2 regions of the Enterobacter pseudoroggenkampii genome follow, and region 1 is predicted to be linked to the other one. Evidence: riboswitches for the same ligand, from Rfam matches in the RefSeq annotation. Region 1 holds a riboswitch; the other holds the start of a gene.
What was found. Region 1 has a riboswitch for thiamine pyrophosphate ahead of thiB (thiamine ABC transporter substrate binding subunit). Riboswitches for the same ligand answer to the same signal wherever they lie in the genome.

Region 1 (8,355 bases):
CCAGCACGCGGCCAAACCAGGCGTAGATATCGCCAAACGCGGACTGACCGGCCTCCAGACCGATGAAGTCCGGCACCACGCTGCCGTCAACCTGGCCACAGATGCCTTTCACCGCGCGGTCGCCGACGGTGGCTTTATCCGCCGTCAGGATGTCGCAGGTGGAGGTCCCGATGACTTTGACCAGCGTGTTTGGCTGCGCGCCCGCGCCCACGGCGCCCATATGGCAATCAAACGCGCCGCCGGAGATCGCCACGTTCTGCGGCAGACCGAGACGCGTCGCCCACTCCTCACAGAGGGTGCCTACGGGAATATCGGCGGTAAAGGTGTCGGTAAACAGCGGGTATGTCAGGCTCTTGTTGATGATCGGGTCGAGCTCATCGAAGAACGCGACCGGAGGCAGGCCGCCCCAGCTTTCATGCCACAGGGATTTATGCCCGGCGCTGCAGCGACCGCGGCGTATATCCTGTGGACGCGTGGTGCCGGAGAGCAGGGCAGGCACCCAGTCGCACAGCTCAACCCATGACGCCGCAGCCTGCGCGACGGCGGCGTCGGCACGGGTGACGTGGAGGATCTTGGCCCAGAACCATTCGCTGGAATAAATTCCGCCGATGTAGCGCGAGTAGTCCGTTTTGCCCGGCTGATGGCACAGGCGGGTAATGGCTTCGGCCTCTTCCACGGCGGTATGGTCTTTCCACAGCACGAACATGGCGTTCGGGTTGTCGGCAAACTCAGGACGCAGCGCCAGCACGCGGCCTTCGGCATCCACAGGGGCCGGCGTGGAGCCGGTGCTGTCGACGCCAATGCCGACAATCTCAGCCCGCTGGGCGTCCGACAGTTCAGCCAGGACGGTTTTGATCGCCGCTTCCATCGACTCAATGTAGTCACGCGGGTGGTGGCGGAACTGGTTGTTTGGCGCATCGCAGTAGCGCCCCTCTTGCCAGCGCGGGTACCACTCAACGCTGGTTGCTATCTCCTGGCCGGACGTACAGTCCACTGCCAGCGCGCGAACCGAGTCGCTGCCAAAATCGAGGCCAATCGCAATTGCCATGGTGTTGCTCCATCGAAAAAAGAGGTATGGAAGAACATTAGAGACTGGGGACAAAAGTCGTCAGGCAGGATCCGCTAATCTTATGGACTAAATTGCTGTTACAACGGAAAGTGTGACGCCGTGCAAATATTCAATGTGGACATTTCTGCCGCACTTATAGACACTTTTGTTACTGCTTATCTACCTGCTCAGGCGGAGAAATCAGGGGGAAAGGCTGAAACATGGCGGATGTAAAAGCGGCGTGATGCTTTTTGGATCTTTTCGCGGGCCATTTTTAAGCTGCTTTTAATGATATGGACAATTGGTTTCCTTCAGGACCCTTGGGAGAACTGAATCTATGGCCGAAACGCAAAACGATCCCCTGCTGCCGGGATACTCGTTTAACGCGCACCTTGTGGCGGGACTGACCCCTATCGAGGCTGAGGGATATCTCGACTTTTACGTCGACCGACCGCTTGGGATGAAAGGATATATCCTCAACCTGACCGTGCGAGGGGAAGGGATCATCAAGAACGGTGACCAGCAGTTTGTCTGCCGCCCCGGCGATATCCTGCTGTTCCCGCCGGGGGAGATCCACCACTATGGCCGTCATCCGGATGCCAAAGAGTGGTATCACCAGTGGGTCTACTTCCGTCCGCGCGCCTACTGGCAGGAGTGGCTTTCCTGGCCGGCTATTTTTGCGCACACCGGTTTTTATCGCCCGGATGAGGTTCATCTGGCGCAGTTTCGCGAGCTTTTTGCGCAGATTATCGAGGCGGGACAGGCCGGTGGTCGTTACGCTGAACTGCTGGCGATTAACCTGCTCGAACAGCTGCTGCTGCGACGGATGGAGGCAATTAACGAGTCGCTTAACCCGCCGCTGGATAACCGCGTGCGCGACGCCTGCCAGTACATCAGCGACCACCTTGCTGACAGCCAGTTTGATATCGCCAGCGTTGCCCAGCACGTCTGCCTTTCGCCGTCGCGTCTGTCGCATCTGTTTCGCCAGCAGCTGGGCGTCAGCGTGTTGAGCTGGCGCGAGGACCAGCGGATCAGCCAGGCGAAGCTGCTGCTCAGCACCACCCGGATGCCCATCGCCACCGTGGGGCGCAACGTGGGCTTTGAGGATCAGCTCTATTTCTCCCGGGTATTTAAAAAATGTACCGGTGCCAGCCCGAGTGAATTCCGCGCGGGATGTGAATAAACGGTAAAAAAAGATAAACAAACAGGTGAATGCGGGAAGCAACCTGTAAACTATTCAGACAATTGTTGCCTTGACGCGGTGCGGGGCGCTAAGCAGAATCGCTGATTCGTTTTCTGACCGGAATAGTTATGCAGGCATTGCTGGAACATTTTATTACCCAGTCCGTTATGTACTCACTCATCGCCGTGGCGCTGGTGGCGTTTCTGGAGTCGCTGGCGCTGGTTGGGCTGATCCTGCCCGGCACCGTGATGATGGCGGGGCTTGGCGCGCTGATCGGCAGCGGCGAGGTCAATTTCTGGCAGGCGTGGCTGGCCGGGATTATCGGCTGCCTGCTGGGCGACTGGATCTCCTTCTGGCTGGGCTGGCGCTTTAAGAAGCCGCTGCACCGCTGGTCGTTTATGAAAAAGAACAAAGCCTTGCTGGATAAGACCGAGCATGCGCTGCACCAGCACAGCATGTTTACCATCCTCGTCGGCCGCTTCGTTGGGCCAACGCGTCCGCTGGTGCCGATGGTGGCGGGGATGCTGGATCTGCCCGTCGCGAAATTCGTGGTACCGAACATTATCGGCTGTGTCTTCTGGCCGCCGTTCTACTTCCTGCCGGGGATCCTCGCGGGTGCTGCCATTGATATTCCTGACGGTATGCAAAGCGGTGAGTTTAAGTGGTTGCTGCTGGGCACGGCTGTGCTACTGTGGCTGGCGGCATGGCTCTGCTGGCGGCTGTGGCGTAGCGGGAAAGCGAATATCGATCGCCTGACGCGCTACCTCCCGCGTACTCGCCTGCTCTGGCTTGCCCCGCTGACGCTGGGCGTGGCGGCGGTGGCGCTGGTGGCGCTGATTCGTCACCCGCTGATGCCGGTGTACGGTGAGATTTTATTGAAAGTGGTCAGTCGTTAAGGACTATTTCCCCTCTCCCCGTGGGAGAGGGCATCAGACCGCGCGAATGCCTAACAGTGAAGACGCCCCCGCTTGACCACTGAGCAGCTCTTCCGTCTTCCCATCCCACGCAATTCGCCCTTCAGCAACGACCACCGATCGCGGCGCAATCCGTGCGGCATCCTCAATACTGTGCGAAACCATCAGCATCGTCAGCTGCTGGCGTTGACAGACCTCCTGCACCAGGGCCAGCATCTCCTGACGCAGCGCGGGATCGAGCGCCGAGAACGGCTCATCCAGCAGCAGTATCGGCTGTTCGCGCACCAGACAACGCGCCAGCGCCACGCGCTGACGCTGGCCGCCGGAGAGCTCGCCCGGCAGCCTGTCGATAAACCCGGTGATCCCCATCTGTGCGGCAATGATCTCCAGCTTATGGCGCTGGTCATCGTTCAGCCTGAGTCCCGGGTGCATTCCCAGCGCGATGTTTTGCCGCACCGTCAGGTGGGTAAACAGGTTGTTTTCCTGAAACAGCATTGAGACAGGACGTTTTGCGGGCGGCGTGTGGGTATGATCCCGGTTATCTATGACGATCGATCCGCTTGCCGGCTGCAGAAAACCCGCAACCAGATTAAGCAGCGTGCTTTTTCCTGCGCCGCTTGGGCCAAGCACGGCGATCATCTCTCCCTGGCGCACGGAGAGCGTGAAGCGCATCGGCAGATGCTGATAAAGCCAGGTTACATCAGTCAGTTTTAACATCACGCCCCGGAAGTTTCTCGATAACGGTAAATAAGGCAAAGCACAGCAGCAGCAGTAACAGCGCGGTGACCGCGCCGTCCTGACTGCGGTAAGAGCCGATTTGCTGATAGAGCCAGTAGGGCAGCGTGCGGAAATCGTCATTGCCGAACAGCGCCACGACCCCAAAGTCTCCAATAGAGAGCACGCAGGCAAACGCCAGCGCCTGTGCCAGCGGACGTTTTAGCGCGCGCAGTTCGACCACCTTCAGCCGCTGCCAGCCCTGCATGCCCAGCGACTGGCACAGCAAACTGTAGCGGCTGTTGACGTCGCGCATCGGGTTTTCCAGCACCTTGAGCGCATAAGGGATGGCCATTAAGGCGTTGGTAAAGATCACGATGCCGTCGGCGCTTTCCGGCAGGCCGATGGTGCTGTTGAACAGCAAAAAGAAGCCCGTCGCCAGCACGATCCCCGGCATCGCCAGAATCAGCATGCCCGTCAGCTCCAGCATTTGTCCGGCTTTTTGCGCCTGGCGGGCGTAAAGCTCACGGCTGCTCCACAGCAGCATCATGGTCAGGATGACGCACAGTAATCCGGCAGCCAGCGCGATACGCAGCGAGGTCCAGGTGGCTTGCCAGAGGACGGGCTGTTGCAGGACAGACAGGAGATTGAGGTTCAGTCCGTCAACGATAACGGCCAGCAGCGGCGGCAACAGAAGCAGGAGTGCCAGCCCGATCAGGATAAAATCGCTGACGCGGCTGTGCAGGCTGTCCTGCGGATCGCGCCAGCCGGTTATTTGGTGACTGCCTGCAGGAATGGCTTTACTCAGCCGCTGGCTCAACAGGACCAGGGCAAGGCAGCATGTCATCTGGACTATCGCCAGCAGCGCGGCGCGACCGGGATCGTAGTCGTAACTCAGCGCCTGGTAAATCGCCAGCTCAATGGTGGTGGCCTGCGGCCCGCCGCCGAGCGACAGCACGGTGGCAAAGCTGGCAAAGCAGAGCATGAAGATTAATGCCGCCACGGGCGGGATCTGGCGGCGCAGCCACGGCCATTCGACAAAGCGGAAGAACGACACGCCGCGCATGCCGAGCTGGGCGGCAACCTGGCGCTGCTCGCCGGGAATGTTCTCCAGCGCCTGCAAGAAGAGGCGCGTTGCCATCGGCATATTGAAAAAGACGTGTGCCAGCAGGATGCCCTGCAGTCCGTAAGGCGAGAATGACCATTCCAGACCAAGCTGGCCGAACAGCGATGCCAGCCAGCCCTGGCGACCGTAAACGCTCAAAATGCCGAATACCGCCACCAGCACGGGCAGTATCAGCGTCATGGCGCACAGGCGCAGCAGGGCCTGCCTGCCGGGAAAACGCCGCCGATACAGGGCGCGCGCCAGAAAAATGGCCGGGATCACCGAGAGCAGGGCAGAAAGAAACGCCTGCCAGAAGGAGAACCGGATTACGTGCCAGAGGTAACTGTCGTGCCAGAGGGCGAGCAGATCGCTCTCTGGCGCGTTGAACCACAGTGCAAGAAAAGCCCCCAGGCTGACCACCACCATCACTATGGCGGCGAGCAGCCCGGGAAGTAGCCAGCCGGGAATCAACGGCTGACGGCGCGTTGCCATTCACTTACCCATGCGGCACGCTGCGCGGCGACCTGCTGCGGCGTAAACTCCAGCGAGGTTGTTGGTTTGGTCAGCTGCTCAAAACCTGCTGGCAGCGCAACGTTAGTGACCGGATACATCCAGTTGCCTGCGGGAATCGCATTCTGGAACGCCGGTGAAACCATGAACTTCAGGAACTTCTCGGCCAGCTCCGGCTGTTTGCTGGCGGCGGTACGCGCGGCCACTTCCACCTGCAGATAGTGCCCTTCAGCGAAATTCGCCGCAGCGTAGTTGTCTTTCTTCTCGGCGATGATGTGGTAGGCCGGAGAGGTGGTGTAGCTCAGCACCAGGTCGCTTTCACCTTTCAGGAACAGACCATAGGCTTCGCTCCAGCCCTTGGTCACGGTGACGGTTTTGGCGGCCAGCTTCTGCCACGCTTCCGGTGCTTTATCCCCGTAGACCTTTTGCATCCACAGCAGCAGACCGAGGCCCGGGGTGCTGGTCCGCGGATCTTCATAAATCACGCGCCATTTCTGGTCACTTTCCACCAGCTCTTTCAGACTCTTCGGCGGGTTTTTCAGCTTATTTTTGTCATAAACAAAAGCAAAGTAGCCGTAATCGAACGGCACAAAGGTGTCGTTCTTCCAGCCGCCAGGCACGTTAACGGCATCCGACGCGACGCCGCTTTTGGCAAACAGTTTGGTCTGCGAGGCGGCTTCCAGCAGGTTGTTATCCAGCCCGAGCACCACGTCAGCCTTGCTGTTTTTCCCTTCCATGCGCAGACGGTTGAGCAGCGAAACGCCATCTTCCAGCGCCACGAACTTCAGCTCGCAGTTGCAGTCGGCTTCAAAGGCTTTTTTGACCACCGGGCCCGGGCCCCAGTCGGCAGAGAAGGAGTCATAGGTGTAGACCGTCAGGACGGGCTTCGCAAAAGCAGGCAGCGCAAAAAGCGCCAGCAGGGGGAGAACTTTTTTTAACACTTTGCACCTCAAAGTTGAGTGGCAAAGGATTTTGAGCGACAGCCTCAAATCCCTTCGCCGGCGTTATCCGGATCAGGTTCGACGGGTATTATCTCAGCGCACATCTGTGATGCAGCACCCCGTTGAGAACGGCGCTATTGTAATGATTTGGTGAATATTACGAAAGCGTTATGGCTCCGGGGGCGCAAACCAGGCGGATTTAAAATCAAACCAGCCCAGGGTATTCATCCGCAGGCCGCGCATGCTGCGCTGGCCCTGGATCATCAGCCAGTGGTGGATCAACGGCACGATCGCCTGTTCGGCAAGTAACGCCTGGCACCACGCGGCTAAATTCATCTCGCCCGCGCGCCACAGGGCGGCGTCCTGCTGCCAGTCCCGTTCGATGCAGTGCTGGATCAGCGGGACTTCATACAGGTGCGAGAAGAGCGAGAAATCGAGCGGCAGGGTGAAGTTGGCGCTGTTAAGCCAGATATCACTGGTGATATCCCCCTGGTGCCATTCGTCATAGTCAACTTCCCTGACCTCCAGCGTTACTCCTTCGGCCGCCAGCAGTCGGGTCATGATTCTGGCGATAAAACGATGCTCCACGTGCTCGCGGTAGTAGGTCAGGGTGATGGACTCCAGCCCTGCGGGCTTGTCGCAGTGCGACGGGCGGGCGTGGTGCCAGCGCGGAAGCAGGCCGTACGCCGGGAACCAGTATGTCTGGTACTGCGCTTCCGCATGGTAGATCAGATTGGCAGGGGACAACACGTGGCTGATCCACTTGCGGACGGCCTGGTTTGCCCCGCGGTGGGTGCGGCGATCAAAGAGGAGATAGTAGCATCCCTCCTCCAGGCGACTCTCCACGGCTTTTTCTCCCGTGGTGGGGCCTTCAAGCGTCAGCCCGCAGCTCAGGTCTTCATTGAGATCCGGCAATACCCACACGTTGACTTCGTCGATCAGCGCCCGATAGCCAAAGTAGTCATCGAACGCGCGGATTTTCAGCTGGTTGCTGTTATTGCGGGACACGGAGTAGGGCCCGGTGCCAATCGGCAGGCTGGCAAAATTGTTCATCGATTCCCACTCGCCGGGCAAAATCATCGACGGCACGTAGCCCAGCAGCCAGGGAAGCCACTTATCCTGCTGCGACAGCTCGATGTCCAGCGTCCAGGCCGTGGGGGAGTGGATACGCGAAATATGCGAGTAGAGCGGCAGCCTTCGGACGCGTTCCAGAGAGGCGATGACGTCGTGCATCTCCAGCTCGCGACCATGGTGAAAGTGAATGCCGGGGCGTAAAAAGAAGCGCCAGTGAAGCGGAGAAAGTTGCTGCCAGTGGTGCGCGATATCCGCTTCCAGTTCCCCGTTTTCCTCATTTATCCGCGTCAGACCGCTGAAAATTTGCCGGGCCATATGGGTTTCTGAGCGACGTAAGGCCGTGCCGGGCAGCAGATTTTTCATTGGGCGATAGTAGAGCACCCGCAGGATGTGTCGTCCCTGACGAAAACTGCGTCCGAGATGGGAAACCAGCATCTGGCGCACGGCGGCTTTGTCGCCCACCAGCTGAACCAGCTGATCGATGCGGTCCTGCTCGAGCAGGTCTTCCGCGCGCTGCTGCTGCAACGCCAGCCCGGTATAGAGAAAGGTCAACCGCGAACGTTTGCCGCGTCCCGCCTCAGCTTCCCAACTTAACCAACCCTGCTGCTGCATGGTGTTGAGCAGCGTACGCATATGACGGCGGGAACAGCTAAGCAGGTCAGCCAGCTCGTTGAGCGTGGTCTCCTGCGATTGCCCCTCGCAGCACTGCCAGAGGCGGATAAACTGTTGTTGCAGACGACCGGAAGGCATAAAAGGGGAACTCCTGACAAAAAACCAGCAATTTATTTATCCCTATATTAGGCCAATAATTCTCCTCGATGAAGTGAGGAGGTAAATTATGAAGAGGTCTACCGCACGTCAGTTTT
Region 2 (8,355 bases), on a different contig from region 1:
GCATGCAGGGCCAGCGGCTCGGCGTACATCATCTTTTTAATCAGGGTGAAGGCTTTGCTGCTGCCCCCTTCCACCATATAGGTTGCCAGCGTCCACGGGCTGCCGGAGAAGCCAATCAGCGGCACTTCACCTTTCAGCTCGCGGCGAATGGTGCGTACGGCGTTCATCACGTAGCCCAGCTCGCCTTCCGGATCGGGGATCGGCAGCTTATCCACATCGGCTTTGCTTTTAATTGGGGAGGTGAAACGCGGGCCTTCACCGGTTTCGAAGTACAGGCCAAGGCCCATGGCATCCGGAATGGTCAGGATATCCGAGAAGAGGATCGCAGCATCCAGCGGGAAGCGGCGCAGCGGCTGGAGCGTCACTTCACAGGCCAGCTCGGCGTTTTTGCACAGCGACATAAAATCGCCCGCCTGCGCGCGCGTGGCTTTGTACTCTGGCAGATAGCGTCCCGCCTGGCGCATCATCCACACCGGGGTGACATCAACGGGCTGGCGCAGCAGCGCACGCAGATAACGATCGTTCTTCAGTTCGGTCATTTTTGCAGTTCCTTAAGCGTCATGGCCTCAGTGTAACACTACTCATACTCGGCCCGACACATCGCCACGGTATCTTCTATCAGCCGACGCGCCACGGTGCCCGGCGGAGGTAACAGCGGTAAATCGTCGTAGCGATACCAGTTCGCATCCAGCAGCTCTTTCTGATCGATAACGATCTCGCCGCTGTCATATTCGGCCATAAAGGCCGTCATCAGCGACTGCGGGAACGGCCACGGCTGGGAGGTGACGTAGCACAGGTTCTTCACTTTGATCCCGCTCTCCTCCATCACCTCGCGCGCCACCGCCTGCTCCAGCGTTTCGCCCACTTCGACGAAGCCGGCCAGCACGGTATGAACGCCGTTGCGATGACGGGTATGCTGCGCCAGCAGGATGGAATCCTCCCGGCGGATAGCGACGATGATGCACGGCGCAATCTGCGGATAGTAGCGTTCGCGGCAGTGGTTGCAGAGCATCGCCCATTCGGTTTTGCTCGGACGCATGGTATGGCCGCAATAGCCGCAGTATTTATGCGAGCGGTAAAACTCCGCCAGCTGCACGCCGCGCCCCGCCAGCTGGAACAGCCCGACATCCAGATCCAGCACCTGGCGCACAGATCCCATATCCTGGCGGCGGGGCTGTTGGATCAACCACACGGGCTCACCCTGCCACTCGCCGATCTGTAGCGCTGGCTGGCCAGCAAGATCAAACGTCTCAGCTGCGCCATAGGGGATTTCCCCGGCAGGGAGCCATAATTTTTGTTCGTGACTGACGATCCACCAACCAAGATCTGATTTTTCAATAATACGATCCATATCTATTGCACTACCTTCGCTTCACTGACATGTTGTTAGCATTGTGGTTACATTCTGGATAAGCAGATTCAATCCTACATTTTGCGGAGTCGACCATGTTAAACCAGCTGGAAAGCCTGACTGAGCGCGTTAGAGGAAGTAACAAACTGGTGGATCGCTGGCTACATGTGCGCAAGCATCTACTCGTGGCTTATTACAATCTGGTCGGCATTAAGCCTGGCAAAGAATCGTTTATGCGACTGAATGAAAAAGCGCTGGATGATTTTTGTCAGGGCCTGGTCGACTATCTGTCCGACGGCCATTTCAATATTTATGAACGCATTATCCGCGAAATGGAAGGGACAACACCGTATTTAGCAGCCAGCAAGCTCTATCCGCTGCTGGAAGCCAACACCCAGCAGATCATGGATTACTATGATTCCGCGCTCGAGAACGCCATCGATCACGATAACTATCTTGAGTTTCAGCGGGCGCTATCCGACCTCGGTGAAGCGCTGGAAGAGCGATTCACGCTGGAAGATAAGCTGATCGCCCTCGTGCTGGACAATGATTTGAACATCAGTAACGAAGAGAACGTCGCGCGCCCTGCTTGAGTTCTTCACCGTTAACGAGTAATTTACAACCATTCGCCCCTCTCACGAGGGGGATTTTTCTTGTCGGAGTGCCCAGCGCCTGAAAGCGCGGGCTGAGACCGTTAATTCGGGATCCGCGGAACCTGATCAGGCTAATACCTGCGAAGGGAACAAGAGTCACACTGCTGTTGTATCGCTCCCCGGGCGATCCTCTCTTGCTTCATCCGTCGTCTGACAAGCCATGTCCTTCACTTTTGGAATGAGCTATGTCTACTGCAAAACTGACCCGCCGCGAACAGCGCGCACAGGCCCAACACTTCATCGACACCCTGGAAGGCACCGCTTTCCCGAACTCGAAACGCATCTACATTTCCGGCTCGCAGGCCGATATCCGCGTCCCAATGCGCGAAATCCAGCTCAGCCCGACGCTTATCGGCGGCAGCAAAGATAACCCGCAGTACGAAGACAACGAAGCCGTGCCGGTGTATGACACCTCCGGTCCGTACGGCGACCCTGATGTTGCCATCAACGTCCAGCAGGGTCTGGCTAAGCTGCGCCAGCCGTGGATTGAGGCGCGTAACGACTGCGAAGAACTCAGCGTACGCAGCTCTGCGTACACCAAAGAGCGCCTGGCCGACGACGGTCTGGACGAGCTGCGCTTTACCGGCCTGCTGACGCCAAAACGCGCTAAAGCGGGCAAATGCGTGACCCAGCTGCACTACGCCCGCCAGGGCATCGTCACGCCGGAAATGGAATTCATCGCCATCCGCGAAAACATGGGTCGCGAGCGCATCCGTAGCGAAGTGCTGCGCTATCAGCATCCGGGTGAAGGCTTTGGCGCTCGCCTGCCGGAGAACATCACGCCGGAGTTTGTGCGTGACGAAGTGGCCGCCGGGCGCGCGATTATCCCCGCCAACATTAACCACCCGGAATCCGAGCCGATGATTATCGGCCGCAACTTCCTGGTGAAGGTCAACGCGAACATCGGTAACTCGGCCGTCACCTCCTCCATCGAAGAAGAGGTGGAAAAGCTGGTCTGGTCCACGCGCTGGGGCGCGGACACGGTAATGGATCTCTCCACCGGCCGCTATATTCACGAAACCCGCGAATGGATCCTGCGTAACAGCCCGGTACCGATTGGCACCGTCCCGATTTATCAGGCGCTGGAGAAGGTCAACGGCATTGCCGAAGACCTCACCTGGGAAGCGTTCCGCGACACGCTGCTGGAGCAGGCCGAGCAGGGCGTGGACTACTTCACCATTCACGCGGGCGTGCTGCTGCGCTACGTGCCGATGACGGCGAAGCGTCTGACCGGTATCGTCTCGCGCGGCGGTTCCATCATGGCGAAGTGGTGCCTGTCCCATCACCAGGAAAACTTCCTCTACGAACACTTCCGCGAGATCTGCGAAATCTGCGCCGCCTATGACGTCTCCCTGTCGCTGGGCGACGGCCTGCGTCCGGGCTCCATCCGCGACGCCAACGACGAAGCGCAGTTTGCCGAGCTGCACACGCTGGGCGAGCTGACTAAAATCGCCTGGGAGTATGACGTGCAGGTAATGATTGAAGGCCCGGGACACGTGCCGATGCAGATGATCCGCCGCAACATGACCGAAGAGCTGGAGCACTGCCATGAGGCCCCGTTCTATACCCTGGGACCGTTGACCACCGATATTGCGCCGGGCTATGACCACTTCACCTCAGGCATTGGCGCGGCGATGATCGGCTGGTTCGGCTGCGCCATGCTCTGCTACGTGACGCCGAAAGAGCACCTCGGCCTGCCAAACAAAGAGGACGTGAAGCAGGGGCTGATTACCTACAAAATTGCCGCCCACGCGGCGGATCTGGCCAAAGGCCACCCGGGGGCGCAAATCCGCGATAACGCCATGTCGAAGGCGCGCTTTGAATTCCGCTGGGAAGACCAGTTCAACCTGGCGCTGGATCCGTTCACCGCCCGCGCCTATCACGACGAGACCCTGCCGCAGGAATCAGGCAAAGTCGCGCACTTCTGCTCTATGTGCGGGCCAAAATTCTGCTCGATGAAAATCAGCCAGGAAGTGCGTGACTACGCCGCAGCGCAAACCATTGAAGTGGGCATGGCGGACATGTCTGAAACCTTCCGCGCCAAAGGCGGCGAAATCTACCTCAAAAAAGAGGAGGCGTAATGTACCAGCCCGATTTCCCACCCGTCCCCTACCGTTTAGGGCTCTATCCGGTGGTGGACAGCGTGGCGTGGATAGAGCGACTGCTGGAGGCAGGCGTTCGCACCCTCCAGCTACGCATCAAGGATAAGCGCGATGACGAGGTGGAAGCCGATGTGGTTGCCGCCATCGCGCTGGGGCGTCGGTATAACGCCCGCCTGTTTATCAACGACTACTGGCGGCTGGCCGTTAAGCATCAGGCTTACGGCGTGCATCTGGGTCAGGAAGACCTCGAAACAACGGATCTGAGCGCTATCCGTGAAGCCGGGCTGCGTCTTGGCGTGTCAACGCACGATGACATGGAGATCGACGTGGCCCTGGCGGCCCGTCCCTCTTACATCGCGCTGGGCCACGTCTTCCCGACGCAAACCAAGCAGATGCCCTCCGCACCGCAGGGTCTGACGCAGCTGGCGAGTCACGTTAAACGCCTTGCCGATTACCCCACCGTCGCCATCGGCGGAATCAGCCTTGAACGCGCCCCGGCGGTGCTGGAGACCGGCGTCGGCAGCATCGCCGTCGTCAGCGCCATCACCCAGGCTGCAGACTGGCGGTCCGCCACCGAACAGCTGTTACAGCTGGCAGGAGCTGGCGATGAACGATCGTGATTTTATGCGCTACAGCCGTCAGATCCTGCTGGAAGATATCGCCATCGACGGGCAGCAAAAGCTGCTCGCCAGCCGGGTGCTGATTGTCGGTCTGGGCGGATTAGGCGCTCCCGCCGCGCTTTATCTGGCAGGTGCAGGTATCGGTACGCTGGTGCTGGCCGACGACGACGAGGTTCACCTCAGCAACCTGCAGCGACAAATCCTCTTTACCACCGAGGATATCAACCAGCCGAAAGCAAAAATCACCCGGCAGCGGCTGAACCAGCTTAACCCGGATATCGAGCTGATTGCCTTACAGGAGCGTCTTAGCGGTGAAAGCCTGCACCGTGAAGTCGCCCTTGCCGACGTGGTGCTGGACTGTACCGACAACATGGCGACGCGCCAGGCGATTAACGCCGCCTGCGTGGCAAATCATACGCCGCTTATCACCGCCAGCGCGGTGGGGTTCGGCGGGCAGATGATGGTTCTGACGCCACCGTGGACGCAGGGCTGCTATCGCTGTCTGTGGCCGGATGATGCCGAGCCAGCGCGCAACTGCCGGACGGCGGGCATTCTGGGTCCGGTGGTCGGCGTAATGGGCACCATGCAGGCGCTGGAAGCCATCAAGCTGCTCAGCGGCATGGAGACAGAACGCAATACGCTGCGGCTGTTTGATGCCCGCTCAGCCGGCTGGCGCCAGCTGGCGTTACGCCGCGCCAGCCGCTGCCCGGTATGTGGAGGCCGCGATGCGCATTCTGTTTAACGATGAGCCGATGAGATGCGAAGACGGGCTCACCGTTGCGGTACTGCTCGACAAGCTGCGTCAACTCAAGCCGGGAACGGCGCTGGCGCTCAATCAACAGATCCTGCCGCGCGAGCAGTGGGAACATCAGCAGGTCAATGACGGCGACCAGATCCTGCTGTTTCAGGTTATCGCAGGGGGCTGAGATGTTACGTATTGCCGATAAAGTCTTTGATTCACATCTGTTTACCGGAACCGGAAAATTCGCCTCGCCGCAGCTGATGGTGGATGCCATTCGCGAAAGCGGCAGCCAGCTGGTGACGCTGGCGCTCAAGCGCGTGGATCTGCGTCATCACAGCGATGCCATTCTGGCGCCTTTACTGGAGGCAGGCGTCACGCTGCTGCCCAACACCTCCGGTGCCAAAACGGCCGAAGAGGCGATTTTCGCCGCGCAGCTGGCCCGCGAGGCGCTCGGCACCCGCTGGCTGAAGCTGGAAATTCATCCTGACGCCCGCTGGCTGCTGCCCGACCCTATCGAAACGCTGAAAGCGGCTGAAAAGCTGGTGCAGCAAGGGTTTACCGTCCTGCCTTACTGCGGCGCCGACCCTGTCCTGTGCAAACGGCTGGAAGAGATCGGCTGCGCCGCCGTCATGCCGCTGGGCGCCCCCATTGGCTCCAACCAGGGGCTGGAGACCCGTGCGATGCTGGAAATCATTATTGAGCAGGCTACCGTGCCGGTGGTGGTTGATGCGGGCATTGGCGTGCCCAGCCATGCCGCACAGGCGCTGGAGATGGGCGCCGACGCGGTGCTGGTGAATACGGCCATCGCGGTTGCCGACGATCCGGTCATGATGGCGCGTGCGTTCCGCATGGCCGTAGAGGCTGGGTTGCTGGCAAGGGAGTCCGGCCCCGGCTCGCGCAGTTTCCAGGCGCAGGCCACCAGCCCGCTGACCGGTTTTCTGGAGGCGATCTCATGAGCACGTTTACCGAGCGCTGGCGGCAGCTTAACTGGGACGACATTGCCCTGCGCATCAACAGCAAAACGGCGGCTGACGTGGAGCGTGCGCTGAATGCCCGCCATCTGACCCGCGAGGATCTGATGGCCCTGCTCTCCCCGGCGGCCAGTGCGTACCTCGAACCGATGGCCCAGCGAGCACAGCGGCTCACCCGCCAGCGTTTTGGCAACACGGTGAGTTTCTACGTGCCGCTCTATCTCTCAAACCTGTGCGCCAATGACTGCACCTATTGCGGTTTCTCCATGAGCAACCGCATCAAACGTAAAACGCTCGATGAAGGTGAGATTGCCCGTGAGTGTGCGGCTATTCGTGAAATGGGCTTTGAACATCTTCTGCTGGTCACGGGCGAGCATCAGGGGAAAGTGGGAATGGACTATTTCCGTCAGCACCTTCCCGCCATTCGTCGTCAGTTTGCGTCGTTGCAGATGGAAGTTCAGCCCCTGGCGCAGGAGGAGTACGCGGAGCTCAAAACCCTCGGGCTGGACGGGGTCATGGTCTACCAGGAAACCTACCACGAGGCGACGTACGCCCGGCACCACCTGAAGGGTAAGAAACAGGATTTCTTTTTCCGGCTGGAAACGCCGGACAGGCTGGGTCGCGCCGGCATCGACAAAATCGGTCTGGGTGCGCTGATCGGGCTCTCCGACAGCTGGCGGGTGGATTGTTACATGGTGGCGGAACATTTGCTGTGGCTTCAGCAGCGCTACTGGCAGAGCCGTTATTCCATCTCCTTCCCGCGTCTGAGGCCCTGCGCGGGCGGGATTGAACCGGCTTCGCTGATGGATGAACGCCAGCTGGTGCAAACCATCTGCGCGTTTCGCCTGCTCGCTCCGGAAGTGGAATTATCGCTCTCAACGCGTGAGTCCCCGGCGTTTCGCGATCGCGTTATCCCGCTTGCGATTAACAACGTCAGCGCGTTTTCCAAAACACAGCCTGGCGGCTACGCCGACGATCATCCGGAGCTCGAGCAGTTTGCGCCGCATGATGGACGACGTCCGGAAGCGGTCGCCGCCGCTCTGACGGCGCAGGGTCTTCAGCCTGTCTGGAAAGACTGGGACAGCTGGCTGGGAAGAGCCTCGCAGTGACGTTGAAACGCTCTGCAACATCATAAAAAATTGTCGAGGCGCGACGAAAAGGCAAAACCGGAGGATTGTCAGCGATCGTCCGGTTTTTTATTGTCACACGGTCAGCAACGGATGCTGACCAGGGCGAAAAGCTTCTTCCTCGTTTCGCCCTGCCTCTGGTTCATTGCACAAACGGCCCCAGCCAGGTGAATAAGTATTTTCTTAATGGTTCTTAAGATAAATCATCCCGTCAGAAATCGTGTGCCGTATAATTCACCGCTAACCGCAGGACAGCGACTATGCTGAGAGGATATCGGCAGACGAACAGTATTCACCATCAGGAACGATGTACAGCTCATGGCACTTCACAGCAAAAAGCTCTCTTTTACCCGGCCAATCATGCTCAGCTTCGCGGGGATCCTCTGCAGTTTTGCGGTGATCGCGATCGCGGTGACGCTATCGCAACGAAAGGATTTTCTTGAGGATTATCATAAGATCAATAGCAATTTCACGCACAACCTGGCGGTGAACTACACCGAATCTATCCTGCGTGAAAACGACTATATCCTGGGCCGTTCCGCGATGTACTTTGCACGTGACGACAGGCTAAACGAGACGCTGAACGTCAATCCGACGCAGGGGCTGCAGATGATGATGCATTTGCAGAACCTGATGCCGACCGTCTCCTCCATCTCGCTGGCGGACACGCAGGGGCATTACCTCCGCGCACCGGAAGTGCTCCCCACGGAGACGAGTAAAACCTTCGATCCCCGGACGCGACCGTGGTTTGTCGCTCAGGCGGAAGCCAGCATCTTCAGCCACTATACC

Region 2: another riboswitch for thiamine pyrophosphate. It lies ahead of thiC (phosphomethylpyrimidine synthase ThiC); the one in region 1 lies ahead of thiB (thiamine ABC transporter substrate binding subunit).

What each region holds. Positions count from the first base shown of each region.
Region 1 is NZ_JAPMLV010000002.1:148,272-156,626, reverse strand. Features, by position in the region: gene araB (ribulokinase) at 1-1,048, opposite strand, end outside; gene araC (arabinose operon transcriptional regulator AraC) at 1,386-2,231, shown strand; gene OTG14_RS13935 (DedA family protein) at 2,360-3,127, shown strand; gene thiQ (thiamine ABC transporter ATP-binding protein ThiQ) at 3,161-3,862, opposite strand; gene thiP (thiamine/thiamine pyrophosphate ABC transporter permease ThiP) at 3,846-5,456, opposite strand; gene thiB (thiamine ABC transporter substrate binding subunit) at 5,432-6,415, opposite strand; TPP riboswitch at 6,447-6,547, opposite strand; gene sgrR (HTH-type transcriptional regulator SgrR) at 6,584-8,239, opposite strand; gene sgrT (glucose uptake inhibitor SgrT) at 8,328-8,355, shown strand, end outside.
Region 2 is NZ_JAPMLV010000003.1:274,725-283,079, reverse strand. Features, by position in the region: gene hemE (uroporphyrinogen decarboxylase) at 1-539, opposite strand, end outside; gene nudC (NAD(+) diphosphatase) at 578-1,351, opposite strand; gene OTG14_RS16845 (Rsd/AlgQ family anti-sigma factor) at 1,447-1,944, shown strand; TPP riboswitch at 1,999-2,110, shown strand; gene thiC (phosphomethylpyrimidine synthase ThiC) at 2,190-4,085, shown strand; gene thiE (thiamine phosphate synthase) at 4,085-4,726, shown strand; gene OTG14_RS16830 (HesA/MoeB/ThiF family protein) at 4,713-5,468, shown strand; gene thiS (sulfur carrier protein ThiS) at 5,452-5,652, shown strand; gene thiG (thiazole synthase) at 5,654-6,424, shown strand; gene thiH (2-iminoacetate synthase ThiH) at 6,421-7,548, shown strand; gene OTG14_RS16810 (sensor domain-containing diguanylate cyclase) at 7,885-8,355, shown strand, end outside.